One region of the Streptomyces sp. NPDC050534 genome, then DNA from elsewhere that is predicted to be linked to it. Evidence: predicted binding sites of a transcription regulator. Region 1 holds the regulator's gene; each other region holds the start of a gene.

Region 1 (10,108 bases):
CCCGGACCATGTGTCGGCGTACGCCCTGATCGTCGAGGAGGGCACCCAGCTGGCCCGGCGCATCCGCCGCGGCGAGATCCCGATGACGGACGACGACGTCCACGCGGACCGGTACCTGATCGCGGAGGACGTCCTGTCCGCGGCCGGCTTCGACTGGTACGAGGTCTCCAACTGGGCCACCGGTCCCGAGGCCCGCTGCCTGCACAACGAGCTGTACTGGCGCGGCGCCGACTGGTGGGGTGCGGGCCCCGGCGCACACTCGCACGTCGGCGGGGTGCGCTGGTGGAACGTCAAGCACCCCGGCGCGTACGCCGCGGCACTGGCGCAGGGCCGCTCCCCGGGCGCCGGCCGCGAACTCCTCTCGGAGGAGGACCGCCGTGTGGAACGCATCCTGCTGGAGCTGCGGCTGCGGGAGGGGGTGCCGCTGGATCTGCTCCGGAAGGAGGGACGGGCGGCTTCCCGGCGGGCACTGGCGGACGAACTGCTGCAGAAGGGCCCGTACGAGGAGGGGCGTGCGGTGCTGACGCTGCGGGGGCGGCTGCTGGCGGACGCGGTGGTCAGGGACCTGGTGGACTGATCGTCGCGCGGGCATGGGCGCGGGGCGGCGGGCGACGGCCCGCCGCTGCCGGCTCAGCCGGCCGGAGCCGTGACGAAGTCGATCAGTTCCTCGACCCGGCCCAGCAGTTCCGGCTCCAGGTCCTTGTAGGAACCCACCCGCTTCAGGATCGCCTGCCACACCGCGCCGGTGTTCTCCGAGGGCCAGCCCAGCGCGCGGCACACGCCCGTCTTCCAGTCCTGGCCGTGGGGGACGCGCGGCCAGGCGTCGATGCCGAGGGCGGCCGGCTTCACCGCCTCCCAGATGTCGATGTACGGGTGGCCGACGACGAGCGCGTGCTCGCTCGTCACCGACTCCGCGATCCGCCACTCCTTCGTGCCGGGCACGAGGTGGTCCACCAGCACCCCCAGCCGCGCGTCCGGACCCGGCGCGAATTCGGCCACGATCGACGGCAGGTCGTCGACGCCCCCCAGGTACTCCACGACCACGCCCTCGACGCGCAGGTCGTCGCCCCAGACCTTCTCCACCAGTTCGGCGTCGTGGCGGCCCTCCACGTAGATCCGCCCGGCGCGAGCCACGCGCGCGCGTGCGCCGGGGACCGCGACCGAACCGGAAGCCGTACGGGAGGGCCGTGCCGGAGCGGACGACGACGGCCGTACGAGTGTCACCACCCGGCCCTCCAGCAGGAACCCCCGCGGCTCCAGCGGGAACACCCGGTGCTTGCCGAATCGGTCCTCCAGCGTCACCGTGCCCGCCTCGCAGCGGATCACCGCGCCGCAGAATCCGGTGCCGGGCTCCTCGACCACCAGACCCGGCTCGGCCGCCACCTCAGGGACCGGCTTGGGCTTCTTCCACGGCGGGGTGAGGTCGGCGGAGTACGAACGAGGGCGCGGGCCCGAAGGGCCCCCGTTGGAAGGGCGGTGGCGGGAGACGGGTGGGCGCATTCGGATGACGATAGGAGAACCGGCCGGGCGGCGGTTACGACACGCCGAAACGCGCCGCCAGCCCGTCACGCTGCGCCCGCACGAACCGCGCGTCCACCACCGCTCCGTGACCGGGCACGTACAGCGCGTCCTCGCCGCCCAGCGCGAGCAGCCGGTCGAGCGCGGCCGGCCAGTGCGACGGCACGGCGTCGGGACCGGCCTGCGGCTCGCCGGACTCCTCGACCAGGTCGCCGCAGAAGACCACCTCGGGCGAGCCCGGCACCAGCACCGCCAGGTCGTGGGCCGTGTGGCCGGGGCCCACGTTCGCCAGCAGGACCTGCCGGCCGCCGCCCAGGTCGAGGGTCCACTCACCGGAGACGTGGTGCCGGGGAGCGGTCAGCGCGTCCACCGCCTCCTCGGCCGCGTCCGCGTCCAGACCGTTGGCCACCGCGTCCGACCGCAGCTCCTCGCGCGCGTGCCGTGCCTCGAACAGCGCGTCCATGCCCACCGCGCCGTACACCTCCGTGCCCGCGAACGCCGCCGCCCCGAAGACATGGTCGAAGTGCGGATGCGTGAGGGCGAGATGGGTCACACGGTGACCGGCGAGCTCCTGCGCCTCGGTGCGCAACCGCGTGCCCTCCGCGAGGCTCGAGCCCGCGTCGATCAGGAGCGCCGTGTCCTCGCCCACGACCAGCCCCGCCGTGCAGTCCCAGTGCGGAAGTCGGCAGCGCCCGACCCCGGCCGCCACTCGCTCCCACCCGAGCTCTTCCCAAGTCACCGTCATACGGCGACGCTAGCGGTACGGGCCGGTCCGGCAGGGACTGCCTTGCCCGGGGCGTACCCCACCGCCGTACACTGGGCCGGGGAACTCTGGCACTCGGATGGACAGAGTGCCAGGCGAAGCGCTCGGGGACGACTTTCTGGAGGTGTGCGCGATGCTGAGTGAACGACGGCTCCAGGTACTGCGCGCCATCGTCCAGGACTACGTCGGCACCGAGGAGCCGGTGGGCTCCAAGGCCCTGACCGAGCGGCACAGCCTCGGGGTCTCCCCGGCCACCGTGCGCAACGACATGGCGGCCCTGGAGGACGAGGGCTACATCGCCCAGCCGCACACCAGCGCCGGGCGCATCCCGACCGACAAGGGCTACCGGCTGTTCGTCGACAAGCTCGCCGGTGTCAAGCCGATGACCGGACCCGAGCGGCGGGCCATCCAGAACTTCCTCGACGGCGCCGTCGACCTGGACGACGTGGTGGCGCGGACCGTGCGGCTGCTCGCGCAGCTGACCCGGCAGGTCGCCGTCGTGCAGTACCCCTCGCTGACCCGCTCGACGGTGCGGCACGTGGAGCTGCTCTCGCTCGCCCCCGCGCGCGTGATGCTCGTGCTGATCACCGACACCGGCCGGGTCGAGCAGCGCATGGTGGACTGCCCGGCCCCGTTCGGGGAGGCCTCGCTCGCGGATCTGCGGGCGCGGCTGAACAGCAGGGTCGCGGGCCGCCGCTTCGCGGACGTCCCGCGACTGGTCGAGGACCTGCCCGAAGGCTTCGACGTCGAGGACCGGGGTACCGTCTCGACGGTGCTCTCCACCCTCCTGGAGACACTCGTCGAGGAGAACGAGGAGCGGCTGATGATCGGCGGCACCGCCAATCTGACCCGCTTCGGACATGACTTCCCCCTCACCATCCGCCCCGTCCTGGAGGCGCTCGAGGAGCAGGTCGTGCTCCTCAAGTTGCTTGGGGAGGCCGGAGATTCGGGCATGACCGTACGCATCGGTCATGAGAACGCCTACGAGGGACTCAACTCCACTTCTGTGGTGTCGGTGGGCTACGGTTCGGGCGGCGAGGCAGTCGCCAAGCTCGGCGTGGTCGGACCGACCCGCATGGACTACCCGGGAACGATGGGAGCGGTACGCGCAGTGGCACGGTACGTCGGACAGATCCTGGCGGAGTCGTAAGTGGCCACGGACTACTACGCCGTTCTAGGCGTGCGCCGCGACGCGTCGCAGGAAGAGATCAAGAAGGCCTTCCGGCGGCTCGCCCGCGAGCTGCACCCGGACGTCAATCCGGACCCGAAGACCCAGGAGCGGTTCAAGGAGATCAACGCCGCCTACGAGGTGCTCTCCGACCCGCAGAAGAAGCAGGTCTACGACCTCGGCGGCGACCCGCTCTCGCAGGCGGGCGGCGGAGGCGCGGGCGGCTTCGGCGCCGGTGGCTTCGGCAACTTCTCCGACATCATGGACGCCTTCTTCGGCACGGCGTCGCAGCGCGGTCCGCGCTCGCGCACCCGCCGGGGTCAGGACGCCATGATCCGGCTGGAGATCGAGCTCGACGAGGCGGCCTTCGGCACGACCAAGGACATCCAGGTCGACACGGCGATCGTCTGCTCCACCTGCAACGGTGAGGGCGCGGCGCCGGGCACCACCGCCCAGACGTGCGACATGTGCCGCGGCCGCGGTGAGGTCTCGCAGGTCACCCGGTCCTTCCTGGGCCAGGTCATGACCTCGCGGCCGTGCCCGCAGTGCCAGGGCTTCGGCACCGTGGTCCCCTCTCCCTGCCCGGAGTGCGCGGGCGACGGCCGGGTCCGCTCCCGCCGCACGCTCACGGTCAAGATCCCGGCCGGTGTGGACAACGGCACCCGCATCCAGCTCGCGGGCGAGGGCGAGGTCGGCCCCGGCGGCGGCCCCGCCGGCGACCTCTACGTCGAGATCCACGAGCTGCCGCACTCGACCTTCCAGCGGCGCGGCGACGACCTGCACTGCACGGTGACGATCCCGATGACCGCGGCGGCCCTCGGGACCAAGGTCCCGCTGGAGACGCTGGACGGCATGGAGGAGGTCGACATCCGGCCCGGCACCCAGTCCGGCCAGTCGATCCCGCTGCACGGCCGGGGCGTGACGCACCTGCGGGGCGGCGGCCGGGGCGACCTCATCGTGCACGTCGAGGTGCAGACCCCGAACAAGCTCGACCCCGACCAGGAGCGGCTCCTGCGCGAACTGGCCAAGCTGCGCGGCGAGGAGCGCCCGACCGGGCAGTTCCAACCCGGACAGCAAGGGCTGTTCTCGCGGCTGAAGGACGCGTTCAACGGCCGCTGAGCCACACCCGTCACGGCCGCCCGTACCAAGGGCACGGGCGGCCTCCGCGAAGGGGACGGGTGGATTCGGACTTGTTCGGAGGACGTGACAACATGCCGTCATGTCCTCCGCGCTGACCGGTCTCTTCCCTCATCCGATCGTGCAGGCCCCCATGGCGGGCGGCGTCTCCGTGCCCCATCTCGCGCAGGCCGTGTCCGAGGCGGGCGGGCTGGGGTTCCTGGCCGCCGGGTACAAGACGGCCGACGGCATGTACCAGGAGATCAAACAGCTCCGCGGGCTGACCACCCGCCCCTTCGGCGTGAACCTGTTCCTGCCGCAGCCCGACCACTCCGACCCCGGCGCGGTCGAGATCTACGCCCACCAGCTGGCCGGCGAGGCCGCCTGGTACGAGACCGAGCTCGGCGACCCGGACAGCGGCCGCGACGACGGCTTCGACGTCAAGCTGGCCGTGCTGCTCGACAACCCCGTGCCGGTGGTCTCCTTCCACTTCGGCGTGCCGAGCGGCGAGGTGATCGACTCCCTGCACCGCGTCGGAACCTTCACCATGGTCGCCGCGACGACCGCGGAGGAGGCCCTCGCGGTGGAGCGTGCCGGCGCGGACGCGGTGATCGCGCAGGGCGTCGAGGCCGGCGGCCACCAGGGCACGCACCGGGACGTCGCGGAGAACAACGGTGCCGGTATCGGCCTGCTCTCCCTCGTCGCCCAGGTACGCGAGACGGTGGGCATCCCGATCGTCGCCGCCGGCGGCATCATGCGCGGCGGGCAGATCGCCGGGGTGCTGGCGGCGGGCGCGAGCGCGGCCCAGCTCGGCACGGCGTTCCTCGCCACCCCGGAGTCCGGTGCGAACGCCGTCCACAAGCAGGCGCTGACCAACCCCCTGTTCGTACGAACGGAGTTGACCCGCGCGTTCAGCGGCCGGCCGGCCCGCGGCCTGGTCAACCGCTTCATGCGCGAGCACGGCCCCTACGCCCCCGCCGCCTACCCGGAGGTCCACCACCTCACCGCACCGCTGCGCAAGAAGGCCGCCGCGTCCGGCGACGCGCAGGGCATGGCGCTGTGGGCGGGGCAGGGCCACCGCATGGCGCGCGAACTTCCGGCCGGTCAGCTGGTGGAGGTCCTCGCCGCCGAGCTCGACGCGGCCAGGACAGCGTTGTCGGCCAAGGGGGACATGCGATGACCGCGCCCGTGTTCGTGATCGACTCGCTGGAGGGCGTGACGGCCGGGACGGTCGTCGAACTCGACGGCCCCGAGGGACGGCACGCGGTGTCCGTACGCCGGCTTCAGCCCGGCGAGGACGTGGTGCTGACGGACGGCCGGGGCCGGGGCGCGGCCGGCGCCGTGGTCCGGACGGAGGGCAAGGACCGGCTGTTCGTCGAGCTCTCCGAGCTGCCGTTCGAACCGGAGCCGGCGCCCCGTATCACCGTCGTCCAGGCCCTGCCCAAGGGCGACCGCGGCGAACTGGCCGTCGAGACGATGACCGAGACCGGCGTCGACGCGATCGTCCCCTGGTCGGCCGCCCGCTGCATCACCCAGTGGAAGGGCGAGCGGGGCCTGAAGGCGCTCGCGAAATGGCGTGCCACGGCCCGCGAGGCGGGCAAGCAGTCCCGCCGGCTGCGCTTCCCGGAGGTCGCGGACGCGGCAACGACCAAGCAGGTTGCCGCGCTTCTGGCCAAAGCCGACTTCGCCGCCGTGCTGCACGAGGACCGCGCGTACACCAGCGAGCCGCTGGCCACCGCCGAACTGCCCGCCGAGGGCGAGATCGTGCTGGTCGTGGGCCCCGAAGGGGGTGTCTCCGAGCAGGAGTTGTCGCTCTTCGAGGAGGCCGGCGCGAAGGCGTACCGGCTCGGGCGTAGCGTGCTGCGTACATCGACCGCGGGTACCGCGGCGACCGCTCTGCTCCTCGGCCGTACCGGCCGCTGGTCCTGAAAGCCCCAGGGGGATCACCGTGGAACTTGCCCAGGTCAGGCTTCTCGTCAGCGACTTCGCCGCCTGCTACCGCTTCTACTGCGAGGTCCTCGGCCTCAAGCCGCAGTCGGGCGCGACCGAGGGGCCGTACGAGAAGTTCAGCCCGGCCACCGGCTCGGCGGGGATCGCCCTTCAGGACCGGTCGATGATGGCCGACGTCCTGAACGAGCTGGGCGACACGGCGACGGGCCACCGCTCCCTGGTGGTCCTGCGGGTCGACGACCTCGACGTCTACTGCGAGCAGATCGCCACCCGCGGCGCGACCCTCCTGCACGGACCGTCCCCCATGACGGAACGCATGCGGGTGGCCCACCTCAAGGACCCCGAGGGCAACTTGGTGGAGCTGCAGGAGTGGCTGCTGCTGCGCGGCTGACCCGGAGCGCACCGGCGTTTTTGTGACCGTATGCGCTCTACCGCCGGACGGCGGCTGGTGGCAGGCTGCCGTCCATGGGGGCGTTGAGGCAGATCTGGCGGCGGCCGCGGGGACGGCGGGTCGCGGCTGCGACGGCCTGTGTGGTGGCCGCCGTGGCCGGGGCCGTGGCATGTGACCCCAATGGGCTGAACTCCGCGTCGGTGGCGTACACGACCGATCAGACCGCGACAGCGGCACTGAAGGCGCAGCACGTCGACGTGCAGTGGCTCAGCTGCACCGCCAACTACGGCAACAACAACCAGGCGTCGAGCCAGGCACCTTCGGCGAGCGCGACCACCATCGCCAACGTCGACTGCCAGGGTCAGACCAAGGACGGGCAGAACATCACCGTCACCGGCAAGGTCACGCGGACCGTCGACGGCGCCTGTGTGCGCGGTGATCTGACCGCCAAGGTCGGCAACAAGGTCTGGTTCCACGTGAGCGGGCTCGGCAACTGCAACGCGACGCCGTCGCCCATCGTCAACAACCCGTCCAACGGGCAGCCGCAGGGCGCCACCGTCACCGTGACGGTCACCAGGACCATCTGGTGCAAGGGCGATCCGCAGTGCTGGCCCGTGGAGGGCAAGTGATCGAAAGGCATGGTTGCGCGAGCCGCGCCTGCCTAGAGTGATCGGGTGACTCAGCCCGCCTCCCCGGCATCCGCAGCCCCGTCGGCGTACCTTCGATTCCCGCATGTGCACGGCGAGTTGGTGACCTTCGCCGCAGAGGACGACATCTGGCTCGCGCCCCTCGACGGCGGCCGGGCCTGGCGGATCAGCGCCGACGACGTGCCGGTCTCCGCGCCGCGCATCTCGCCCGACGGCACGACCGTCGCCTGGACCTCCGCCCGCGACGGCGCCCCCGAGGTGCACATCGCGCCGGTCGACGGCGGACCGTCCAAGCGACTGACGCACTGGGGGAGTTGGCGCACCCAGGTGCGCGGCTGGACCCCCGACGGCCAGGTCCTGGCGATCACCACCCACGGCCAGGCCAGCCTGCGCCGCTCCTGGGCGCACGCCGTCCCGCTCGACGGCGGACCGTCGGCCCCGCTGCCGTACGGGCCCGTCGGCGGTGTCGCGTACGGGCCGAGCACCGTGCTGCTGTCCGCGCCGATGGGGCGGGAGGCGGCCTGGTGGAAGCGCTACCGGGGCGGTACGGCCGGGAAGTTGTGGATCGACCGGGAGGGTCAGGGCGAGTTCGTACGGCTGCACGAGGACCTGGACGGGAACCTGGAGTTCCCGGTGTGGGCGGGGGAGCGCATCGCCTTCCTCTCCGACCACGAGGGGACCGGCGCGCTGTACTCCTCCCTCGCCGACGGGTCCGACCTGCGCCGGCACACGCCTCTCGACGGCTTCTACGCCCGGCACGCCGCCGGGGACGGCACCCGGATCGTCTACGCCTCCGCCGGCGAAGTGTGGATCCTCGACGACCTGGACGGGGCCGAGCCGCGCCGGCTCGACGTCCGGCTCGGCGGGCAGCGCAACGAACGGCAGCCCTTCCACCTGGACGCCTCCCACTGGTTCGGCTCCGCCGCGCCCGACCACACCGCGCGCGGCAGCGCGGTCGCCGTCCGGGGCGCCGTGCACTGGGTCACCCACCGCTCGGGCCCGGCCCGCGCGCTCGCCGCCGCACCCGGGGTACGGGCCCGGCTGCCGCGCACCTTCCGGGCGGAGGGCGAGGAGTGGGCGGTGTGGGTGACGGACGCCGAGGGCGACGACGCCCTGGAGTTCGCGCCCGCCACCGGCCTCGCCCCCGGCGCCACCCCGCGCCGGCTCGCCGCGGGACAGCTCGGCCGGGTCCTCGGGCTCGCCATGGCGCCCGACGGCAGCCGGGCCGCGGTCGCCGCGCACGACGGCCGGGTGTTGCTCGTCGAGCGCGAGACCGGGGAGGTCCGCGAGGTCGACCGCAGCGACGACGGCGACGTCTCCGGCCTGGTCTTCTCACCCGACTCGGCCTGGCTCGCCTGGTCCCACCCCGGCCCGCGCCCGCTGCGCCAGCTCCGCCTCGCCAACACCACCGACCTGTCGGTCACCGAGGCGACCCCGCTGCGTTTCCAGGACTACGCCCCCGCCTTCACCCTCGACGGCAAGCACCTCGCCTTCCTGTCCAACCGCTCGTTCGACCCGGTCTACGACGAGCACGTCTTCGACCTGGCCTTCGTGGTCGGCGACCGCCCGCACCTGATCACGCTGGCCGCGACGACCCCGTCGCCGTTCGGGCCGCAGCGGCACGGCCGCCCCTTCGAGGCACCCGACAAGGACGAGACCCCCGAGGGCGAGGGCACCCCGGCCACCCGTATCGACCTGGAGGGCCTCGCCGACCGGATCGTGCCCTTCCCGGTCGAGGCCGCCCGCTACTCCAACCTGCGTGCGGCCCGGGACGGCGTGCTGTGGCTGCGCCACCCGGTGCAGGGCGTCCTCGGCTCCTCCCGGGCCACCCCGGAGGACCCCGACCCGAGGACCGAGCTGGAGCGCTACGACCTCGCGCAGCACCGCCTGGAGCACCTCGCCGCCGACGCCGACCACTTCGCGGTGAGCGGCGACGGCAAGCGGGTCCTGCTGTGGACGGACGGCCGGCTGAAGGTCGTGCCCAGCGACCGGCGGGCCTCGAACGACGACGACAGCGACACGAACGTCACCGTCGACCTCTCCCGCGTCCGGCAGACCGTCGACCCGTCGGCCGAGTGGCGGCAGATGTACGAGGAGACCGGCCGCATCATGCGGGACCACTTCTGGCGGCCCGACATGAGCGGCGTGGACTGGCCGGGCGTCCTCGACCGCTACCGGCCCGTGCTGGAGCGGGTCGCCACCCACGACGACCTCGTCGACCTGCTGTGGGAGGTGCAGGGCGAGCTCGGCACCTCCCACGCCTACGTCGTCCCGCGCGGCGGCCACGGCCACGGGCCCCGGCAGGGTCTGCTCGGCGCCGACATCTCCCGCCACGAGGACGGCAGTTGGCGCATCGACCGCATCCTGCCGACCGAGACCTCCGACCCGGCCGCCCGCTCCCCGCTCGCCGCACCCGGCGTCGCGGTGCGGGCCGGCGACGCGATCGTGGCGGTGGGCGGCGTCCCGGTGGACCCGGTCACCGGGCCCGGCCCGCTGCTCGTCGGCACGGCCGGCAAGCCCGTCGAGCTGACCGTCTCCCCGGCCGGCGGCGGCGA
Region 2 (10,108 bases), on a different contig from region 1:
CAGAAGCTGGTCAAAGCCCTGCTGGAACAGATCTCCTCGACCGACCTGTTCACCGACCCCGCGAAGCTCTACACGGTCGCCGAGGCGGTGACCAGCAGCCTGACCACCGACACCGGCCTCGACTCGCTGAGCGAGCTCGTCGACCTCGGCCGCAGCCTCAAGGGCCTGTCCGCGCACGACGTGAGGACGGTGATGATGCCGGTGGTGCCGGCCCCCTCGGACCACAACCGCGTGGTGGCGAAGGAACCGGCGGCGAGCGAGCTGTGGGCGTCGCTGCGCTGAGCGCCGGTACACCTCTGAACCCGCCCCGACCTGCGAAGACGTGCTTCCTGGAAAAATCTTCGAAGAAATCCGGTGCGTGTGTCGATCCGGCCGGGCCCCGATCGACGCACAGGTGAGAGGCCGGGAAGGACCGGCCGCACCGACCGAGGAGGCTGTCATGCCGCGTTACATGTCGCTCGTCAAGATCGACGAGTCCACCATGCCCGCCGAGGGCCCGAGCCCCGAGCTGATGCAGCGCATGGGCGAGCTGATCGAGGAGGTCACCAAGGCGGGCGTCATGCTCGACACCGCCGGGCTGACGCCGTCCGCGCAGGGCACCCGGGTGCACTGGGAGGGCGGGCAGATCTCCGTCACCGACGGGCCCTTCACCGAGGCCAAGGAGGTCATCGGGGGCTACGCCATCATGCAGTGCAAGGACATGGCCGAGGCGCAGGAGTGGGCCAAGAAGTTCCTGAAGGTGCACGAGGAGCACTGGACCGTGACGTGCGAGGTCCGGGAGATCGCGGAGGGCTAGGCCCTGGCGTCTTTCCTTGGCCGTGGGCCGGGAGCGGTGTCGAATGGAGGGCTGTGAGCACACAGCCCTCCGCCGGCGCCGACCCGCGCCACGCCATCGAGACCGTCTTCCGCATCGAGTCGCCCCGGATCATCGCCGGCGTCACGCGCATCGTCCGCGACGTCGGCATCGCCGAGGAGCTCGCGCAGGACGCCCTGGTCGCCGCCCTGGAGCAGTGGCCGCGGGACGGCGTGCCGGACAACCCGGGCGCCTGGCTCATGTCCACCGCGCGGCACCGCGCCGTCGACCTGATCCGGCGCCGGGAGAACTACGCCCACAAGCTGGCGGAGATCGGCCGCAGCCTGGAGACGACGGCCCCGCCGGAGGAGCCCGCCGACCCCGAGGACATCGACGACGACCTGCTTCGCCTGGTCTTCACCGCCTGCCACCCGGTCCTGTCGGCCGAGGCGCGCATCGCCCTCACCCTGCGCCTGCTCGGCGGCCTGACCACGGCCGAGATCGCCCGCGCGTTCCTGGTCCCCGAGCCGACCGTCGCCCAGCGCATCGTCCGCGCCAAGAAGACCCTCGCCACCAGGAACGTCGCCTTCGAGGTGCCCTACGGCCCCGAGCGCGAGGCCCGGCTCGGCTCCGTGCTCGACGTCATCTACCTGGTCTTCAACGAGGGGTACGCCGCCACGGCCGGCGACGACTGGCTGCGCCCCGCCCTGTGCGAGGACGCGCTGCGGCTGGCCCGCGTGCTGTCGGGGCTGATGCCCAAGGAGCCCGAGGTGCACGCGCTGGTCTCCCTCCTGGAGTTCCAGGCGTCCCGTACGGCGGCCCGCACCGGCCCGGACGGTGAGCCGGTGCTGCTCAAGGACCAGAACCGGCGCCGCTGGAACCGCATGCTCATCGCCCGCGGCATCACCGCCCTCCACCACGCCGACGCCACGGCCACCGGCGCCCCTGGCCCGTACGCCCTCCAGGCCGCCATCGCCGCCTGCCACGCGCACGCCTACACGTACGAGGAGACCGACTGGGCGAGCATCGCGACGCTCTACGGCCTGCTCGCCGTCCGCGCGCCGTCCCCGGTCGTCGAACTCAACCGCGCCGTCGCCGTGTCGATGGCGCGGGGACCCGCCGAGGGCCTCGCGATCGCCGACGCTCTCGCCGCCGAACCCGCCCTGCGCGACTACCACTTGCTGCCCAGCGTGCGCGGCGACCTGCTGGCCCGGCTCGGGCGTACGGCGGAGGCCCGCGAGGAGTTCGTACGGGCCGCGGGGCTCGCGCGCAACGAGCGGGAGCGGGAGCTGCTGCTGGGGCGGGCCACGGAATGTGAAACGTAATCTTGTTCCCCTGAAACTCTGTTCCCATGCGTCTCGATGGCATCTACAGTGACTCAGCCCCCGTGCGGGGCCTGTATTCGTGATCCATGGGGGGTCGACAACTTGAGACTGTTCACGCGCCGCCGTGCCGCGGCGCTCGCGACCGCGGCGGCACTCGCCGCGGTGGGCACCCTGGCGAGCGCTCCGGGCGCCGCCGCCGACGACGCCGGGCCCTGGCCGGGCACCGAGGGCAAGATCCTCACCGACGGCCCGACGCTGGTCGATCCGGCCACCGGGACCGCCACCCAGGTGGGCACCTACATGGGGGACTACGCGGCCTGGGCTCCGGACGGCAGCCGGATCGTCTCCGAATGGGGCCAGCTCGCCAGCGAACGGCCCGACGGCAGCTCGCGGTTCAGCCTGCCCTGGGCGGCGGGCGTGCGCTCCAGCGCCGAGCAGAAGGACATCGCCTTCTGGTGGGGCGGCCGTTACGTCGTCTACTCCACCGGCGGCCAGCTCGTCTACGGCCCCTCCGACGCCTCGTGGGCCCCCGAGCCCCTGCTGTCGGCCACCCAGGAGCCGTCCACCGTCTGCGACGAGGACCCGACCGTCAGCCCGAGCGGCCTGATGGCCTTCTCCCGCCGCATCAACTACGGCTGCTACGACAACGACGGCGTCTGGGTCTACGACTCGTCCGCGAAGACGGTCAAGCGGGTCATCGCCGACGCCGCGCAGCCCGCGTTCTCCCCGGACGGCAGCAGGCTCGCCTTCGTCCGGAACGTGAACGGCGGCCTCAGCCAGCTCTTCACCGCGAACGCCGACGGCACCGGCGTCAAGCAGATCACCACCGACGGCCGCGGCTACGCGAACCCGTCCTGGTCGCCGACCGGCACCCGGATCATCGCCGACGTCCACACCTCCGGCGACAGCTCCGACGTGCACACCACCGAGTACGTCGACGTGGCCACCGGCACGACGACCGCGATCCCCGGCACGCCGAAGGGCAGCAACCCCAGCTGGCAGCCGCTGCGGAAGAACTCCGCCGACCGCGTCTGGGGCTCCGACGTCTACGCCAGCAACATCGCCTCCTCGCGCTGGACCTGGAACACCTACGGCGGCACGAAGGAGCCGGGCCTGATGGACGCCAAGGCCGCCGTCCTGATCAACCGCGACGACTCGGCGTACTCGCTCACCGCGCCCGCCCTCGCCGGCAAGAAGCACGGCCCGGTCCTCGGCACCACCAAGAGCGGCCTGACGACCGCGGTGAAGAACGAGCTCAAGCGCACCCTGAAGCCGGGCTCGAACGTCTACCTCATCGGCGGCACGTCGATCCTGACCAGCACCGTCTCCTCGCAGGTCAGCTCGCTCGGCTTCATCCCGAAGCGGCTGTCCGGCACCGACCGCTACGCCACCTCGGTCGCCGTCGCCAAGTCGGTGACGAGCAGCCCGAAGTACGTCTTCCTGGCCACCGGCACCGACTACCACTCGGCGCTCGCGGCCTCCGCCGCGGCCGGCGCCGACGGCACGAGCAGCGCGGGCAGCGTCGTGCTCAACAACGGCAACACGCTGACCTCGTCGGTGAAGTCGTACCTCAACAGCCTGAACCCCAAGAACACCATGATCATCACGGTGGGTGCCTCGGCGAAGTACGCGCTGACACACACGAACTTCTCCAACTGGCCGTCGACGTACTCGTACTACCCGATCACGGCGCCGACGAACGAGGGCACCTCGGTCGCCATCGCCAAGTTCTGGTGGACCGCGCCGAGCACGGCGGCGCTCGCCTACACCAACTCCTGGCGCGGCGGAGTCTCCGCGGGCGCGGCCATGAACGTCTTCGGCCCCGTCCTGTGGACCGCCAAGGACAGCCTCTCCAGCGAGGTCAAGAGCTACCTGCTGCGCGAGTCGGCCGGCACGAACTCCGTGGCCGCGTTCGGCGGCACCGGTTCGGTCGCCAAGGCCGCGCTGGACACCGCGGGCGCCGCGATCAGCGCGAGCGCGAGCCAGTTCGTGTACCACCCGTACTACAACGGCGTCATCCCGGCGACGGCCCTGCAGAGCACCTACGCGGCCCGCACCAACGGCGGTCAGCCGGCCACGGTGGCCCGCACCGGCCCGGTCGGCTCCGACCCGCACCTGGGCTCGCTCAGGACGGTCCAGCACCAGTAGCCCGGCTAGACGGCGGGGGCACCGATCAGCATGGTCGGCGCCCCCGCGACCCGCGTCAGGAACACGGTGGCCGCCTTCGAACCCTGCCCCTTCGGCAGGGCCTTGCGGCGCAGTTCCTCCGGCTCGACGGCCGACCCGCGCTTCTTCACGGTGAGGATGCCGACCTCGCGCTCCCGCAGCAGCGCCTTCAACTTCTTGACATTGAAGGGCAGTTGGTCGGTGATCTCGTAGGCGGAGGCGTACGGGGTCTCATGCCGTTCGTCCGAGGTGACGTACGCGATGGTGGGGTCGATCAGTCCGCCGTTCAGCTCCTCGGCGACCTCGGCGACCAGGTGTGCGCGGATGACGGCGCCGTCGGGCTCGTACAAGTACCGTCCCACAGGGCGGACTTGAGGGTCCGGCAGCCCGGTGCCGAGCAGCGTGCGCGGTCCCGGCAGCAGCGTGGCGCGCACGGCGCCCGGCCGGGTCCCGAACCACAGCACCGCCTCCTTCACGTCCCCGCCGTCCGAGATCCACTCGGCCTCGGCGTCCCCGGGCACGGCCTCGTGGGGGATGCCGGGTGCCACCTTCAGCGCGGCGTGCGGAGCCGTGCGGGCGGCCTCGACGGCCCACGACAGGGGCGGCGAGTACGCCTCGGGGTCGAAGATCCGCCCACGTCCGCCCCGTCTGGCGGGGTCCACGAACACGGCGTCGTAGCCGTCCGTGCTCACCTGCGTGACATCGTCCTCCCGCACCTCGATCAGCTCGCCCAGCCCCAGCGCCCCGGCGTTCGCCCGGGCGGCGGCCGCCGTCAGCGGGTCCCGGTCCACGGCGAGGACGCGGATCCCCGCGCGGGCGAGCGCGATCGCGTCCCCGCCGATCCCGCAGCACAGGTCGGCGACGGACGTCACCCCGAGCGCCCGCAGCCGCTCCGCGCGATACGTGGCCACGCTCGCCCGCGTCGACTGCTCCACCCCGTTCGGCGTGAAGAACATCCGCTCCGCGTCCTCGGCGCCGAACTTGGCCACCGCCCGCTGCCGCAGCCGCGCCTGCCCGATCGCCGCCGACACCAGTTCGGCGGGGTGCGAGCGGCGCAGCCGGGTGGCGACGGCGAGTTCGTCGGCGGGGGCCGTGCCGCGCACCTCGTCGAGGAGGGCGCGGCCTTCGGGGGTGAGGAGGGGGGCGAGGTCGTTCACCGGGTCATTGTGGGCCAGTCGGTGGACGGCGCGCCGCGAGCCGCGGTGTCGGGCCGGTTTCAGCGCTCCGGCCTGCAAGGATCCGGCGCCATGCGAGCAGTAGGACAAAATGAAAAAAATCGGGCCCGCAGCGGCATGTGGGTCCGCGGCGGGATCGCCGCCCTCGCCGTCGCGGCCGTCGTCTCGGGCTGCGACTCGCCAGGCGGCCGCGAGGTCCGTCCGGCCGCCGGTCCGCAGCCGCTCCACGCACCCGCCGCCCGTGCTCTCGACTCGTACGCCACGAAGCTGCGGGCGGCGCACGCCGCCCGCGTCGCCGCGGCGAGACACTGGAGCCTGGCGAGGGTCCCGCTCACGGCTCCGCCGCCGCCCGCCCGGAAGCCGAGGATCACCGCCCGCAAGGGCTTCGAGGTGCAGGACCAGGAGGAACTGGGCCTCCCGCCCGTCTTCACGACGATCCCCACCCAGCAGAAGGTCGTCTTCCTGACCATCGACGACGGCGCCGAGAAGGACCCGGCGTTCCTGCGGATGATGAGCGATCTGAAGATCCCGTACACCGCCTTCCTCAGCGGCTTCCTGATCAAGGACGACTACGGCTACTTCAAGAAGATGCAGGACCAGGGCATCGTCCTGAACAACCACACCCTGACCCACCCCTACCTGCCCGCCCTGTCCTACCGGCAGCAGAGGCACGAGATCTGCGGCATGCAGGACGTGCTGGAGAAGCACTACGGCAAGCGCCCCCGCCTCTTCCGCCCGCCCTTCGGCAACTACAACCAGGACACCCTGCGCGCCGCCAAGTCCTGCGGCATCGAGTACGCGCCGATCTGGGACGAGGAGGTCTACGTCGACCACTGGGAGTACCGCGAGGACGACCAGGACCTGCACCCCGGCGACATCGTGCTCACCCACTTCCGCGGCCGCGACGAGTGGAAGGGCACGATGGTCGACGACATGCGCCGCTTCCTGAACCTGGTCACGGCCAAGGGCTACGCGGTGGCCCGCCTGGAGGACTACCTGTGAGGCCAAGGGTCCTGGCGGCCTCCGGGCTGGCACTCGCCCTGCTCACCGGCTGCGCCCAGTCCGTCGACCCCATCGAGCGGCTGAGCGAGAAGGCGGCCCAGCGGGTACGGCCGCACGAGCCGGCCGGCCCGGCCGAACGGGCGTACCGCCACTGGGGCCTCGCGGCCCCGCTGGCGCCCGCCCCGAAGCCGTCCCGCGCCTCACCGGCCCGGGCGGCGGGCCGGGGCCTGCCCCCGGTGGTGCACCGCGTCCGGACCCGCGACAAGGTCGTCTTCCTGACCTACGACGACGGGGCCGAGAAGGACCCGCGGTTCGTCGACATGGTCCGCGAACTGCGCCTGCCCGTCAGCGTGTTCCTCACCGACAGCGTCGTCGGACCGGGCTACGGCCACTTCGCCCGGCTCCGAGCGGTCGGCGCGAGCATCCAGAACCACACCCTCGACCACCCCGCCCTGCGCGGCCTGCCCTACGCCGGCCAGCGCGCCGAGATCTGCGGCCAGCAGGACAAGCTCCGCGGCCGCTTCGGCACCCGCCCCCGCCTCTTCCGCCCGCCCTACGGCACCTACGACACCACCACCCGCCGGGCGGCCGCCGACTGCGGCATCTCGGCCCTCGTCCTGTGGCGGGTGTCCATGACGGGCACCGGCGACCTGACGTACACCAAGGGTCCCGGCCACCTGCGCCCCGGCGACATCGTGGCCGTCGACCCGGACGAGGGCACCGGCCTGACCCTGCGCGAGCGAACGCTGCGGCTGCTGCGCCGGGTACAGGAGCGCGGGCTGACGGTGGGCCGCCTGGAGGACTACGTCTGACTTCCAGAGCGCCGGGTACGCATTTTCAGCCCGTCCGGCGCTTGAGGACGAGGCCCTCAAGGCCGACGATCCCCGCCGACGCGCCGCAGGCATTGGCACTCCGCTTGACCGAGTGCTAATCGCAGTCATAGTCTCGGCTCTGGCACTCCCCACTGGAGAGTGCCAACTACGCGACGGGCAGGTCCGGCACCCGCGACGACGGATCCACCTGGTCGCCACCTCAGACAGTTAACCCCGTGAGATCTCCGAAGGGGGAGGTCGGATCGTGACGACCACCAGCTCCAAGGTTGCCATCAAGCCGCTCGAGGACCGCATTGTGGTCCAGCCGCTCGACGCCGAGCAGACCACCGCCTCTGGCCTGGTCATCCCGGACACCGCCAAGGAGAAGCCCCAGGAGGGCGTCGTCCTGGCCGTGGGCCCGGGCCGTTTCGAGAACGGCGAGCGTCTTCCGCTCGACGTCAAGACCGGCGACATCGTGCTGTACAGCAAGTACGGCGGCACCGAGGTGAAGTACAACGGCGAGGAGTACCTCGTCCTCTCGGCTCGCGACGTGCTCGCGATCATCGAGAAGTAATTCATCTCGAACACATTGTTCTGAGCTGCGCCCCTGGCCCCCGCGACCTTTAACAAGCCGGGCGCCCGGGGCGCAGCGCATTTTCCACCCCCGAAATCCGAGAGGGCTCCCGCTGTCATGGCGAAGATCCTGAAGTTCGACGAGGACGCCCGTCGCGCCCTCGAGCGCGGCGTCAACAAGCTGGCCGACACGGTCAAGGTGACGATCGGCCCCAAGGGCCGCAACGTCGTCATCGACAAGAAGTTCGGCGCGCCCACCATCACCAACGACGGCGTCACCATCGCCCGTGAGGTCGAGGTCGAGGACCCGTTCGAGAACCTCGGCGCGCAGCTGGTGAAGGAGGTGGCGACCAAGACCAACGACATCGCGGGCGACGGCACCACCACCGCCACCGTGCTCGCCCAGGCGCTCGTGCGCGAGGGCCTGAGGAACGTCGCCGCGGGTGCTTCCCCGGCGCTGCTGAAGAAGGGCATCGACGCGGCCGTGGCCGCGGTCTCCGAGGAGCTCCTCGCGACCGCCCGCCCGATCGACGAGAAGTCCGACATCGCCGCCGTGGCCGGACTGTCCGCCCAGGACAGCCAGGTCGGCGAGCTCATCGCCGAGGCGATGGACAAGGTCGGCAAGGACGGTGTCATCACCGTCGAGGAGTCCAACACCTTCGGTCTGGAGCTGGACTTCACCGAGGGCATGGCCTTCGACAAGGGCTACCTGTCGCCGTACTTCGTGACGGACCAGGAGCGCATGGAGGCCGTCCTGGAGGACCCCTACATCCTCATCAACCAGGGCAAGATCGGCTCCATCGCCGACCTGCTGCCGCTGCTGGAGAAGGTCATCCAGGCCGGCTCCTCCAAGCCGCTGCTGATCATCGCCGAGGACGTCGAGGGCGAGGCCCTGTCGACCCTGGTGGTCAACAAGATCCGCGGCACCTTCAACGCCGTCGCGGTGAAGGCCCCCGGCTTCGGCGACCGCCGCAAGGCGATGCTGCAGGACATGGCCACCCTCACCGGTGCCACGGTCATCTCCGAGGAGGTCGGCCTCAAGCTCGACCAGGTCGGCCTGGACGTGCTGGGCTCCGCCCGCCGCATCACGGTCACCAAGGACGACACGACCATCGTGGACGGCGCCGGTGACTCCGCCGACGTCCAGGGCCGTATCTCCCAGATCAAGGCCGAGATCGAGAACACGGACTCCGACTGGGACCGCGAGAAGCTCCAGGAGCGCCTCGCGAAGCTGGCCGGCGGCGTGTGCGTGATCAAGGTCGGCGCCGCCACCGAGGTGGAGCTGAAGGAGAAGAAGCACCGTCTGGAGGACGCCATCTCCGCGACCCGCGCCGCGGTCGAGGAGGGCATCGTCTCCGGTGGTGGCTCCGCGCTGGTCCACGCCGCCAAGGTCCTCGAGGGCAGCCTCGGCAAGACCGGCGACGAGGCCACCGGTGTCGCCGTCGTCCGCCGCGCGGTCGTCGAGCCGCTGCGCTGGATCGCCGAGAACGCCGGCCTGGAGGGCTACGTCATCACCTCCAAGGTCGCCGAGCTCGAGAAGGGCCAGGGCTTCAACGCCGCCACCGGCGAGTACGGCGACCTGGTCAAGGCCGGCGTCATCGACCCGGTCAAGGTCACCCGCTCCGCCCTGGAGAACGCCGCCTCCATCGCCTCCCTCCTGCTCACGACCGAGACCCTGGTCGTCGAGAAGAAGGAAGAGGAGGAGCCGGCCGCCGCGGGCCACGGCCACGCCCACTGACAACGGTCAGTACGAAGGCCCGGTACCGCTTCGGTGCCGGGCCTTCGCCCTTCCCTACTTCTCCAGCCCTTCCAGCGCCCCCAGCTGCGCCATCAGCCCGAGCCGGTCGTACTGCCACCACCCCTCGACGATCTTGCCGTGGTCGCCGAACCGGAAGATGGTCGTGCCGGTCATGACCACGTTCCGCCCGGTGGACGGAAGGCCCATGAACTCGCCCTTGTGCAGAGCGTTCAGGGTCCAGCGCGTGCACACGCGGTCGTCGTCGCAGATCTGGTCCTCGATCGTGAAGTCGAGGTCGAAGCCGCCCCGCCACATCTCGACGTCGCGCCGCATGGCATCCATCCCGATGGAGTCCTGCTCCTTGGCGGGATCGTGGTCGTGGTAATTCTCGGCGAACAGGTCGTCGAGCGGCGGCAGCTCTCCCCTGATGGCCACCGTCTCGAAGAACCGCCGCGCGGTGGTCGCGTACAGCTGCTCGTCCCGTACGACGTCGAGATCCGTGAAGGTGGGCATCTCGTCGCACA
Region 3 (10,108 bases), on a different contig from region 1:
CGCGCCCGGCAGGCTCAACCGCGCAGCCGCCTTCGCGGCCTTCGCCAACGGCGACGTCGGCATGCTCAACGGCCACCCCTCGCTGATGAAGATCGCCGCGAAGAAGGGTGTGAAGTTCGGCATGGTGCCGATGCCCGGCGCCGACGGCGAGAGCAAGAACGCGATGGGCGTCGCCGACTGGATGATGGCCTTCAAGAAGAACGGCCACGCCCAGCAGGTCGGTGACTTCCTCGACTTCGTCTACAGCACCAAGAACGTGCTCGCGTTCTCCCGCGAGTACGACCTGCTGCCGGTCACCACCTCCGCATCCGAGGTCATGAGCGCGGACAAGCGGGACGCCGACCTCAAGCCGTTCCTCGACCAGCTTCCGCTGTCCGAGCTCTACCCGGTCGGCAACACCTCCTGGGCGCAGGTCGCCGCGGCCGTCAAGAAGGACATAGGCAAGGCGGTCGCCCCGAACGGCAGCCCCGAGGCCACCCTCACGCAGCTGCAGTCGACGGCGTCCATGGCGGAGAGCGCGCAGTAGGCGCTGTCAGTGCCGGGGGCTACGGTGCAGGGCATGGAGCAGGAGCAACTGGACGACCGCGAGCAGGCCGTTCTCGCCCTGGAGCGCAGGGGCTTTTCGGGGCCGGGCGCGAAGGAGCGCGCCATCCGCGAGGAGCTGGGCCTGGCCCCCGTCCGCTACTACCAGCTGCTGAACGCCCTCCTGGACGACAAGAGGGCGCTCGCCCACGATCCGGTGACGGTGAACAGGCTGCGGCGGGTCAGGGAACAAAGACGGGCGGAACGCTGAAGGGGGCACCCCCGGCTAAGGTCGCCGTATGGGCACCCCTACGGACACGGACTCGACGCACTCCATGGACCCCCTGCCGACGCCTGCCACCCGGGCCGGCCGCGACGGACTCGCCGCGATCCTCGCCGGTCCCGGCAAGACGGTGGTCGGACTCGACTTCGACGGCACACTCGCCCCGATCGTGGCGGACCCCGAACAGGCCCGCGCGCACCCGGAGGCGGTGTCGGCGCTCGCCGCCCTCGCCCCGAAGGTCGCCTCCGTGGCGGTCGTCACCGGCCGCCCGGCCGGCGTCGCCGTCCGGCACGGCGGCTTCGCGGGCGTCCCCGGCCTGGAGCACCTGATCGTCCTCGGCCACTACGGCGCCGAGCGCTGGGACGCCGTCAGCGGCGAGGTCAGCGCCCCCGCCCCGCACCCCGGCGTCGCCGCCGTCCGGGCCGAGCTGCCCGGGGTGCTCGACCGCGAGGGCGCGTGGCAGGGCACCTGGATCGAGGAGAAGGGCCGCGCCGTCGCGGTCCACACCCGCCGCGCCGCCGACCCCCAGGCCGCCTTCGAGGCGCTGCGCGCACCCCTCACCGACCTCGCCACGCGCCACGGCCTGATCGTCGAGCCCGGCCGCCTGGTCCTGGAACTGCGCCCGCCGGGCATGGACAAGGGCGTGGCCCTGCTGGAGTACGTCCGCGAGACCGGCGCCTCGGCCGTCCTCTACGCCGGCGACGACCTCGGCGACCTGCCCGCCTTCTCCGCCGTCGACCGGCTGCGCGCCGACGGCGTCCCGGGCCTGCTGGTGTGCAGCGGTAGCGACGAGGTCACCGAGCTGCGGGAGCGCGCGGACATCGTGGTGGACGGCCCGGCGGGGGTCGTGCGGCTGCTACGCGGACTCGCGGCTCAACTCGCCTGACCCCTCAACGCGTTCAGCTGGTCCAGGAACCACTGCGCGGGCGGCAGCGCGGTCGCCGCTGCCGCCAGCCGCTTCGTCCGCTCGGCCCGCTCCCCGGCGGGCATGGTCAGCGCCTCGTGCAGCGCGTTCGCCGTCTCCACGATGTCGTACGGGTTCACGGTGATCGCGTCCTCGCCCAGCTCCGCGTGGGCGCCCGCCTCCCGCGAGAGCACCAGCACGCATCCCTCGTCGGAGACCACCGGCATCTCCTTCGCGACGAGGTTCATGCCGTCCCGGATCGGGTTGACGAGGGCGACGTCGGCCAGCCGGTAGGCGGCCAGCGAGCGCGCGAAGTCGTCCTGGACGTGCAGCACGACCGGGGTCCAGCCGGGCGTCCCGTACCGGGAGTTGATCTCCTCGGCGACCCGCTGCACCTCGGCCGTGTAGTCCCGGTACACGGCGAGGTCCTGCCGCGACGGGTACGCGAACGCCACGTGCACGACGCGCTCGCGCCACTCGGGCCGGTCGTCGAGCAGGTGCCGGAACGCCAGCAGCCCGCGCACGATGTTCTTCGACAGCTCGGTGCGGTCGACCCGCACGACCGTCCTGCGGCCCTCACCGATCTCGCTCCTGAGTGCGGCCATCCGCTCGGCCACGTCGGCCTCGTGCGCGCGCTGCCGCAGGAAGTCCGCGTCCGCGCCGAGTCCGTGCACGCCGACCTCCGTGCCCCCGAGTCCGCCCACCAGGGCCGTGCAGCAGGCCGTGAACGCGTCCGCCCAGCGCCGGGTGAGGAAGCCGAGGCGGTCGGCGCCCAGCATGCCGCGCAGCACCTGCTCGGCGATGTCGTCCGGCAGCAGCCGGAAGTACTCCGCCGGCGCCCACGGCGTGTGGGAGAAGTGCCCGATCCTCAGGTCCGGGCGCAACTCCCGCAGCATCCCCGGCACCAGGCACAGGTGGTAGTCCTGCACCAGTACGGCCGCGCCCTCGGCGGCCTCCTCGGCGAGCGCCTCGGCGAAGGCCCGGTTGTAGGTCTCGTACGACGCCCACTGCCGGCGGAACTCCGCGTCGAAGACCGGCTCCAGCGGGGTCTGGTAGAGCAGGTGGTGGACGAACCAGAGCACCGAGTTCGCGATGCCGTTGTAGGCGTCCGCGTGCACGCCGGCGGGGATGTCCAGCATCCGTACGCCGTCTTCGCCGACCCCGCGCCGCACCGCCTCCCGGTCGCCGTCGGACAGGGCCGAGCACACCCACAGGACGTCCGTGTCCGGGCCGATGGCGGACAGGCCGGAGACCAGCCCGCCGCCGCCCCGCTTGGCGGACAGTGAGCCGTCGTCCTGCACCTCGTACGAGACCGGTCCGCGGTTGGACGCGACCAGCACCTGATGAGCAGCGCCGTTCGTGGAAGCCATAAGCCACAACCTAGCCCGGCCCGGAAACGCTCAAACGTTTGCTTGCCCCTCGCGGGTGGACCGTATACGTCTGGTGACCGGCCGGCTCAGGCGACCCGGCGCTCGGCGTACTCGGCGATCTCCGCCATCGGCGGGCGTTCCTCGGTGTCCACGGAGTAGGTCCGCGGCTCGAAACCGTCCTCGCCCCGCTCGAACTGGGTCAGCGACGGCCGGACGAGATGACCGCGGGCCAGCCTCAGCTGCGCCGTGCGGTAGATCGCTGCGGCCATGCGGCCCAGCGCCTGCCCGTCCTGGTGCCGGTGCTTGCGCACCCCGACGTCGACCTGGGCGAGCGCGTCGAGGCCCACCAGGTGCAGGGCGTCGACCAGCATGCCCAGCTCGACGCCGTAGCCGACCGGGAAGGGGAGCTGTTCCAGCAGGCTGCGGCGGGCCGCGTACTCCCCGCCGAGCGGCTGGACGAAGCCCGCCAGCTGCGGCCAGTGCATGTTCAGCAGCGGACGCGCCATCAGCTCGGTGACCCGGCCGCCCTGGCCCGCCGCCCCGGCGAGCGGGCGGTCGTACATGCCCTTGACCAGATCGACCTCCGGGTCGGTGAGCAGCGGGCCCACGATCCCGGAGACGAAGTCGGAGGAGAACTCCTTCAGGTCGGCGTCGATGAAGCAGACGACGTCCCCGCTCGTGACGAGCAGGGAACGCCACAGGACCTCGCCCTTGCCGGGCACGGCCGGGATGCGCGGCAGGATCTCGTCCCGGTGCTCCACCCGCGCGCCCGCCGCCGCTGCCACCTCGGAGGTGCGGTCGGTGGACCCCGAGTCGACGACGACGATCTCGTCGACCAGCGGGACCTGCTGCATGAGGTCGTGACGGATGATCGCGACGATGTCGCCGACCGTCTCCTCCTCGTTCAGCGCGGGCAGGACGACGGAGACCGACTGGCCCGTGCGCTGTTTGGCGGCCAGTATTCGGTGGAGCGGGCGGTCGGCCACGGACCAGGAGCGGGTGCGCAGCCAGCGCTCGACTTCTTCCAGCACGGTCGGCGGCTCCTCACTGTTGTCTCGCGTTACGGACGGCTCTCTCAACTGTCCTGGCCGTCGGTTACAGTCTTGAACAACGCCGATGACCATCACATGTCCGGGGTCACCGCCGTTCACAACCGCATACAGCTCATCCAGAGGGGCAGAGGGAAACGGCCCGTTGAAGCCCCGGCAACCCTCCAGCCGGTACTCGTTGATCAGTGCTGATCGTTCCGCGAGGCTCCCCGGCTAGGGAAGGTGCCAAATCCGTCTCACGGCGAGATGCGTCGTGAGGAAGATGAGGAGAAAGGGCCTCGCCTCCATGGCTGCGCAGACTGCTGCAAGCACCACCGACTCCACGAACGTCGACCTCGGCCCCGCCGCCGCCCTCAGCTGCCGCGAGTGCGGACACCGGGTGCCCCTCGGACCGGTCTTCGCGTGCGAGGAGTGTTTCGGCCCGCTCGAGATCGCGTACGACTTCTCGGCCTACGACGCCGAAGAGCTCCGCAAGCGGATCGAGGCGGGCCCCGCGAACATCTGGCGCTACGCGCCCCTGCTGCCCGTCCCGGCGGACGTGGCGGACAAGCCGAACATCAACCCCGGCTGGACCAAGCTCGTCAAGGCCGACAACCTCGCCCGCGAGCTGGGCGTGACCGGCGGCCTGTACGTCAAGGACGACTCCGGCAACCCGACGCACTCCTTCAAGGACCGCGTCGTCGCGCAGGCCCTGGAGGCGGCGCGCGTCTTCGGCTTCACCACCCTCTCCTGCTCCTCCACGGGCAACCTGGCCGGCGCCGTGGGCGCCGCGGCGGCCCGCGCCGGCTTCCGCTCCTGCGTGTTCATCCCGCACGACCTGGAGCAGGGCAAGGTCGTCATGGCCGCGGTCTACGGCGGCGAGCTCGTCGGCATCGAGGGCAACTACGACGACGTGAACCGTTTCTGCTCCGAGCTGATCGGCGACCCGGCCGGCGAGGGCTGGGGCTTCGTCAACGTCAACCTGCGGCCGTACTACGCGGAGGGTTCCAAGACCCTGGCGTACGAGATCTGCGAGCAGCTCGGCTGGCGGCTGCCGGACCAGCTGGTGATCCCGATCGCCTCCGGCTCGCAGCTCACGAAGATCGACAAGGGTCTGCAGGAGCTGATCAAGCTCGGGCTCGTCGAGGACAGGCCGTACAAGATCTTCGGCGCCCAGGCCGAGGGCTGCTCGCCGGTGTCGACGGCGTACAAGGCGGGGCACGACGTGGTCCGCCCGCAGAAGCCGAACACCATCGCCAAGTCGCTGGCGATCGGCAACCCCGCCGACGGTCCGTACGTGCTGGACATCGCGCGGCGTACCGGTGGTGCGGTGGAGGACGTGAACGACGAGCAGGTCGTCGACGCGATTCGGCTGCTCGCCCGGACTGAGGGGATCTTCGCGGAGACCGCCGGGGGCGTCACGGTGGGCGTCACGAAGAAGCTCATCGAGAACGGTGTGCTGGATCCGACGCTGACGACCGTTGTTCTCAACACGGGCGACGGTCTCAAGACGCTGGACGCGGTGGCCGGCACAGGGCTGACCGCGACCATTCGTCCGAACCTCGAGTCGTTCCGTGAGGCCGGGCTCGCCGAGTAGGTAGTTGTTCGTCTGCGGGCCGGTGGGGGCCGGTCGCGCAGTTCCCCGCGCCCCTGACGGGCGTTGTAGCTGACCGGAGGTTTCACGTGAGCGTCAAGGTTCGTATCCCTACCATTCTGCGCACCTACACCGGTGGGCAGGCCGAGGTCGTCGCCGAAGGTGCGACCCTCGCCGATGTCATCGCCGATCTGGAGAAGAACCACACGGGAATTGCCGCCCGTGTGCTCGACGATCAGGGCAAGCTGCGCCGCTTCGTCAACGTCTATGTGAACGACGACGACGTGCGTTTCGAGCAGGGTCTTGAGACGGCCACTCCGGACGGCGCCGGAGTCTCGATCATCCCGGCCGTCGCCGGAGGCTGAAGAACAGGTCGCGCGCCCCGATTATTACCGTCGGTAAGGTCGGTTACGAAGAGTTCATCGAATTGCCCCCTCCGTGAGAGAAGCGGAGGGGGCAATTCTGCATGGTTGAGCACGGTACAGTTGGGGAACCGGCTCGGATCTGCATGCCGGATGCATATGGCTTCTGACTTCTCGGGCAGCGAGAAGTCGCCAAAGTGTGCAGGTTTTTTGTGTCTTATGCTCCTTTTATGGGGCCCGACTTGCCCTGAATTCTGATGAATTCTCGGTAAATTCCCGACCGGTCGTGCCCGGATTTCTCGTCCGATTGACCTGTTGCAGACGGCAGTTGGACAGATACATTCAGCCGCGGTCGACGCGTTCCGGCGCACGCCCCCAACCGTGGGGGGTGAGGTCTGACCCGGATCCGCGAAGCGCGGGTCCGTGCAAGGGCCAGTAATAGGGGAGTTAGGCATGGCTCAGGGCACCGTCAAGTGGTTCAACGCGGAGAAGGGGTACGGCTTCATCGCGGTCGACGGTGGTGCGGATGTTTTCGTCCACTACAGCGCGATTCAGATGGACGGATACCGCACCCTGGAAGAGGGTCAGCGGGTCGATTTCGAGATCTCGCAGGGCCAGAAGGGGCCGCAGGCGGACATGGTCCGACTGGCGACCAGCTGAAGCACGCGCCGGGTCAATCGCAGCGACGTTCTTCCGTTCTTGATCGAAGGGTCCGCGCCCTGGGTGCGGACCCTTCGGCATGCCCGGGTCCGGACGCTCGGAGGCGCGGAGGCCGTCCGCCCGGAGACCCCGCCCGGCCCAAGGGACGCCCGCCCAGTCCCCGGGAGGCGCTTGCACTCGCATGGGTCGAGTGCTAATCATTGGCGTTAGCACTCTGAAGGTGAGAGTGACAAAGATGGACCGGGTCGGTGAGGCCCGCAGGCCGGGTGGGGCAAGGAACCACGAGGCATGCGTGCCGTCCGTCGCGGGCGCGGGCGCGGTCCGAAGGAATCACCCCCAGTCCTGGAGGGACCACTTCACATGGCCAAGATCATCGCGTTCGACGAGGAGGCGCGGCGCGGCCTCGAGCGCGGCATGAACCAGCTCGCGGACGCCGTCAAGGTGACGCTCGGCCCCAAGGGCCGCAACGTCGTCCTCGAGAAGAAGTGGGGCGCCCCCACGATCACCAACGATGGTGTCTCCATCGCCAAGGAGATCGAGCTCGAGGACCCGTACGAGAAGATCGGCGCCGAGCTGGTCAAGGAAGTCGCCAAGAAGACGGACGACGTCGCCGGTGACGGTACGACCACGGCGACCGTTCTCGCCCAGGCCCTGGTCAAGGAGGGCCTGCGCAACGTAGCCGCCGGCGCCAACCCGATGGCCCTCAAGCGCGGTATCGAGAAGGCCGTCGAGGCCGTCTCCGGTGCCCTGCTGGAGCAGGCGAAGGACGTCGAGACCAAGGAGCAGATCGCTTCGACGGCCTCCATCTCCGCCGCCGACACCCAGATCGGCGAGCTCATCGCCGAGGCCATGGACAAGGTCGGCAAGGAAGGCGTCATCACCGTCGAGGAGTCCCAGACCTTCGGTCTGGAGCTGGAGCTCACCGAGGGTATGCGCTTCGACAAGGGCTACATCTCGGCGTACTTCGCCACCGACATGGAGCGGATGGAGGCGTCGCTCGACGACCCGTACATCCTGATCGCCAACTCCAAGATCGGTTCCGTCAAGGACCTGCTCCCGCTCCTGGAGAAGGTCATGCAGTCGGGCAAGCCGCTGCTGATCATCGCCGAGGACGTCGAGGGCGAGGCCCTGTCGACCCTGGTCGTCAACAAGATCCGCGGCACCTTCAAGTCCGTCGCCGTCAAGGCCCCGGGCTTCGGCGACCGCCGCAAGGCGATGCTGAACGACATCGCCATCCTCACCGGCGGCGAGGTCATCTCCGAGGAGGTCGGTCTCAAGCTCGAGAACACCTCCCTGGACCTGCTGGGCCGCGCCCGCAAGGTGGTCATCACCAAGGACGAGACCACGATCGTCGACGGTGCCGGTTCCACGGAGCAGGTGCAGGGCCGTGTGAACCAGATCCGCGCCGAGATCGAGAACAGCGACTCGGACTACGACCGCGAGAAGCTGCAGGAGCGCCTGGCGAAGCTCGCCGGCGGTGTCGCGGTCATCAAGGCCGGTGCCGCCACCGAGGTGGAGCTCAAGGAGCGCAAGCACCGCATCGAGGACGCCGTCCGCAACGCGAAGGCCGCCGTCGAGGAGGGCATCGTCGCCGGTGGTGGCGTCGCGCTCATCCAGGCGTCCACCGTCTTCGAGAAGCTGGACCTCGAGGGTGACGAGGCGACCGGCGCCAACGCCGTGCGCATCGCGCTCGAGGCCCCGCTGAAGCAGATCGCCGTCAACGCCGGCCTCGAGGGCGGTGTCGTGGTGGAGAAGGTGCGCAACCTGACCCCGGGCCACGGCCTGAACGCCGCGACCGGCGAGTACGTCGACCTGGTCAAGGAAGGCATCATCGACCCGGCGAAGGTGACCCGCTCTGCCCTGCAGAACGCCGCCTCCATCGCCGCGCTCTTCCTCACCACCGAGGCCGTCATCGCCGACAAGCCGGAGAAGGCCGCCGCGCCCGCCGGTGGCGGTATGCCGGGCGGTGACATGGACTTCTGATCGACCCCGGGGTTCCGGCCCCGGCCGATCAACGTCCTTACGGAGGGCGGCACTTCCTGCTCCGGCAGGGGGTGCCGCCCTTTCGTGTGCCCGGCGTCACGCGGGCGCTTCAGGCCGTCCGGGAATGTGAAGCAGCGCATAGGCGGTTGCTTAAGGTAGTGCAACAATGCGTGCGCACATACCGAACGGTTAGCCCAGCCTCGAGGAGTACCCCACGTGACCGCCCCCGCCACCTCCCGCGCCGCCGAGATCCTCTCCCGGCCCACCACGATCAACGGCCTCACTGTCCCCAACCGCATCGTCATGGCGCCGATGACGCGCATGTTCTCCCCGGGCGGCGTGCCCGGCGATGACGTGCTGTCGTACTACGCGCGCCGTGCCGCCGCGGGTGTCGGCCTGATCGTCACCGAGGGCACCTACGTCGGGCACGACTCGGCCGGGCAGAGTGACCGAGTCCCGCGCTTCCACGGCGAGGAGCAGCTGGCGGGCTGGGCCAAGGTGGCCGAGGCGGTGCACGCGGGGGGCGGCACGATCGTCCCGCAGCTGTGGCACATCGGCATGGTCCGCGAGCAGGGCCAGCCGCCGTTCGCGGACGCACCCGCCGTCGGCCCCTCGGGTCTGCGCATCGGCGCCGACGAGGCCACCGGCAAGGCGATGGACCGGACCGACCTCGACGCCGTGATCGGCGCGTTCGCCGAGGCCGCGGCCGCCGCCGAGCGCATCGGCTTCGACGGCGTGGAGCTGCACGGCGCCCACGGCTACCTCCTCGACCAGTTCCTGTGGGCGGGCACCAACCGCCGCACGGACGCCTACGGCGGCGACCGTGTGGCCCGTACGAAGTTCGCGGAGGAGATCGTCGCGGCGGTGCGGGAGGCGGTCTCGCCCGAGTTCCCGATCCTCTTCCGCTACTCGCAGTGGAAGCAGGAGGCCTACGACGCCCGTCTCGCCGAGACCCCGGAGGAGCTGGAGGCCATCCTCGCGCCGCTGGCCGCCGCCGGCGTCGACGCCTTCCACGCCTCCACGCGCCGCTACTGGCTGCCCGAGTTCGACGGCTCCGACCTCAACCTGGCCGGCTGGACCAAGAAGCTGACGGGTAAGACCGCCATCACGGTCGGCTCGGTCGGCCTCGACGGCGACTTCATCCGCGCCTTCGCCGGTGAGGGATCCGGGGTGCGCGGCATCGACGACCTGCTGGACCGGCTGGAGCGCGAGGAGTACGACCTCGTCGCCGTCGGGCGCGCGCTGCTCCAGGATCCCGAGTGGGCGGCGAAGGTCCTCGACGGACGCATCTCGGAGCTGAAGCCCTACGACGCGGCGGCGCTCAAGTCGCTGAGCTGACACCTGTCGCGAAGCCGACGGCTGCCCGGCTCTCCCGGGTGACATTCTTGTTGCGGAGGTCAAC

What was found. Region 1 encodes HrcA, which represses chaperone genes, less so after heat shock. Its sites were predicted from a motif close to TTNGCACTCNGNNNNNCNGAGTGCNAA; they were not measured.
Positions count from the first base shown of each region.
Region 2: groES (co-chaperone GroES) is a predicted target of HrcA. The motif match lies at 7,366-7,392, and genes of this name have one in related genera.
Region 3: groL (chaperonin GroEL) is a predicted target of HrcA. The motif match lies at 6,894-6,920, and genes of this name have one in related genera.

Region 1 is NZ_JBITHF010000003.1:91,819-101,926, forward strand. It holds gene hemW (radical SAM family heme chaperone HemW) at 1-577, shown strand, start outside; gene ACIBN2_RS11400 (DUF3097 domain-containing protein) at 631-1,500, opposite strand; gene ACIBN2_RS11405 (MBL fold metallo-hydrolase) at 1,535-2,263, opposite strand; gene hrcA (heat-inducible transcriptional repressor HrcA) at 2,415-3,431, shown strand; gene dnaJ (molecular chaperone DnaJ) at 3,432-4,568, shown strand; gene ACIBN2_RS11420 (nitronate monooxygenase) at 4,669-5,745, shown strand; gene ACIBN2_RS11425 (16S rRNA (uracil(1498)-N(3))-methyltransferase) at 5,742-6,494, shown strand; gene ACIBN2_RS11430 (VOC family protein) at 6,514-6,906, shown strand; gene ACIBN2_RS11435 (hypothetical protein) at 6,981-7,535, shown strand; gene ACIBN2_RS11440 (S41 family peptidase) at 7,581-10,108, shown strand, end outside.
Region 2 is NZ_JBITHF010000016.1:179,926-190,033, reverse strand. It holds gene ACIBN2_RS39830 (LCP family protein) at 1-282, shown strand, start outside; gene ACIBN2_RS39825 (YciI family protein) at 440-796, shown strand; gene ACIBN2_RS39820 (RNA polymerase sigma factor) at 850-2,118, shown strand; gene ACIBN2_RS39815 (cell wall-binding repeat-containing protein) at 2,221-4,266, shown strand; gene ACIBN2_RS39810 (methyltransferase domain-containing protein) at 4,272-5,549, opposite strand; gene ACIBN2_RS39805 (polysaccharide deacetylase family protein) at 5,532-6,461, shown strand; gene ACIBN2_RS39800 (polysaccharide deacetylase family protein) at 6,458-7,273, shown strand; gene groES (co-chaperone GroES) at 7,539-7,847, shown strand; gene groL (chaperonin GroEL) at 7,965-9,584, shown strand; gene ACIBN2_RS39785 (ester cyclase) at 9,639-10,108, opposite strand, start outside.
Region 3 is NZ_JBITHF010000006.1:432,687-442,794, reverse strand. It holds gene ACIBN2_RS22130 (ABC transporter substrate-binding protein) at 1-526, shown strand, start outside; gene ACIBN2_RS22125 (DUF3263 domain-containing protein) at 560-793, shown strand; gene otsB (trehalose-phosphatase) at 822-1,691, shown strand; gene ACIBN2_RS22115 (trehalose-6-phosphate synthase) at 1,679-3,079, opposite strand; gene ACIBN2_RS22110 (glucosyl-3-phosphoglycerate synthase) at 3,166-4,110, opposite strand; SAM riboswitch class I at 4,241-4,397, shown strand; gene thrC (threonine synthase) at 4,415-5,704, shown strand; gene ACIBN2_RS22100 (ubiquitin-like small modifier protein 1) at 5,791-6,066, shown strand; gene ACIBN2_RS22095 (cold-shock protein) at 6,517-6,723, shown strand; gene groL (chaperonin GroEL) at 7,084-8,706, shown strand; gene ACIBN2_RS22085 (NADH:flavin oxidoreductase) at 8,923-10,044, shown strand.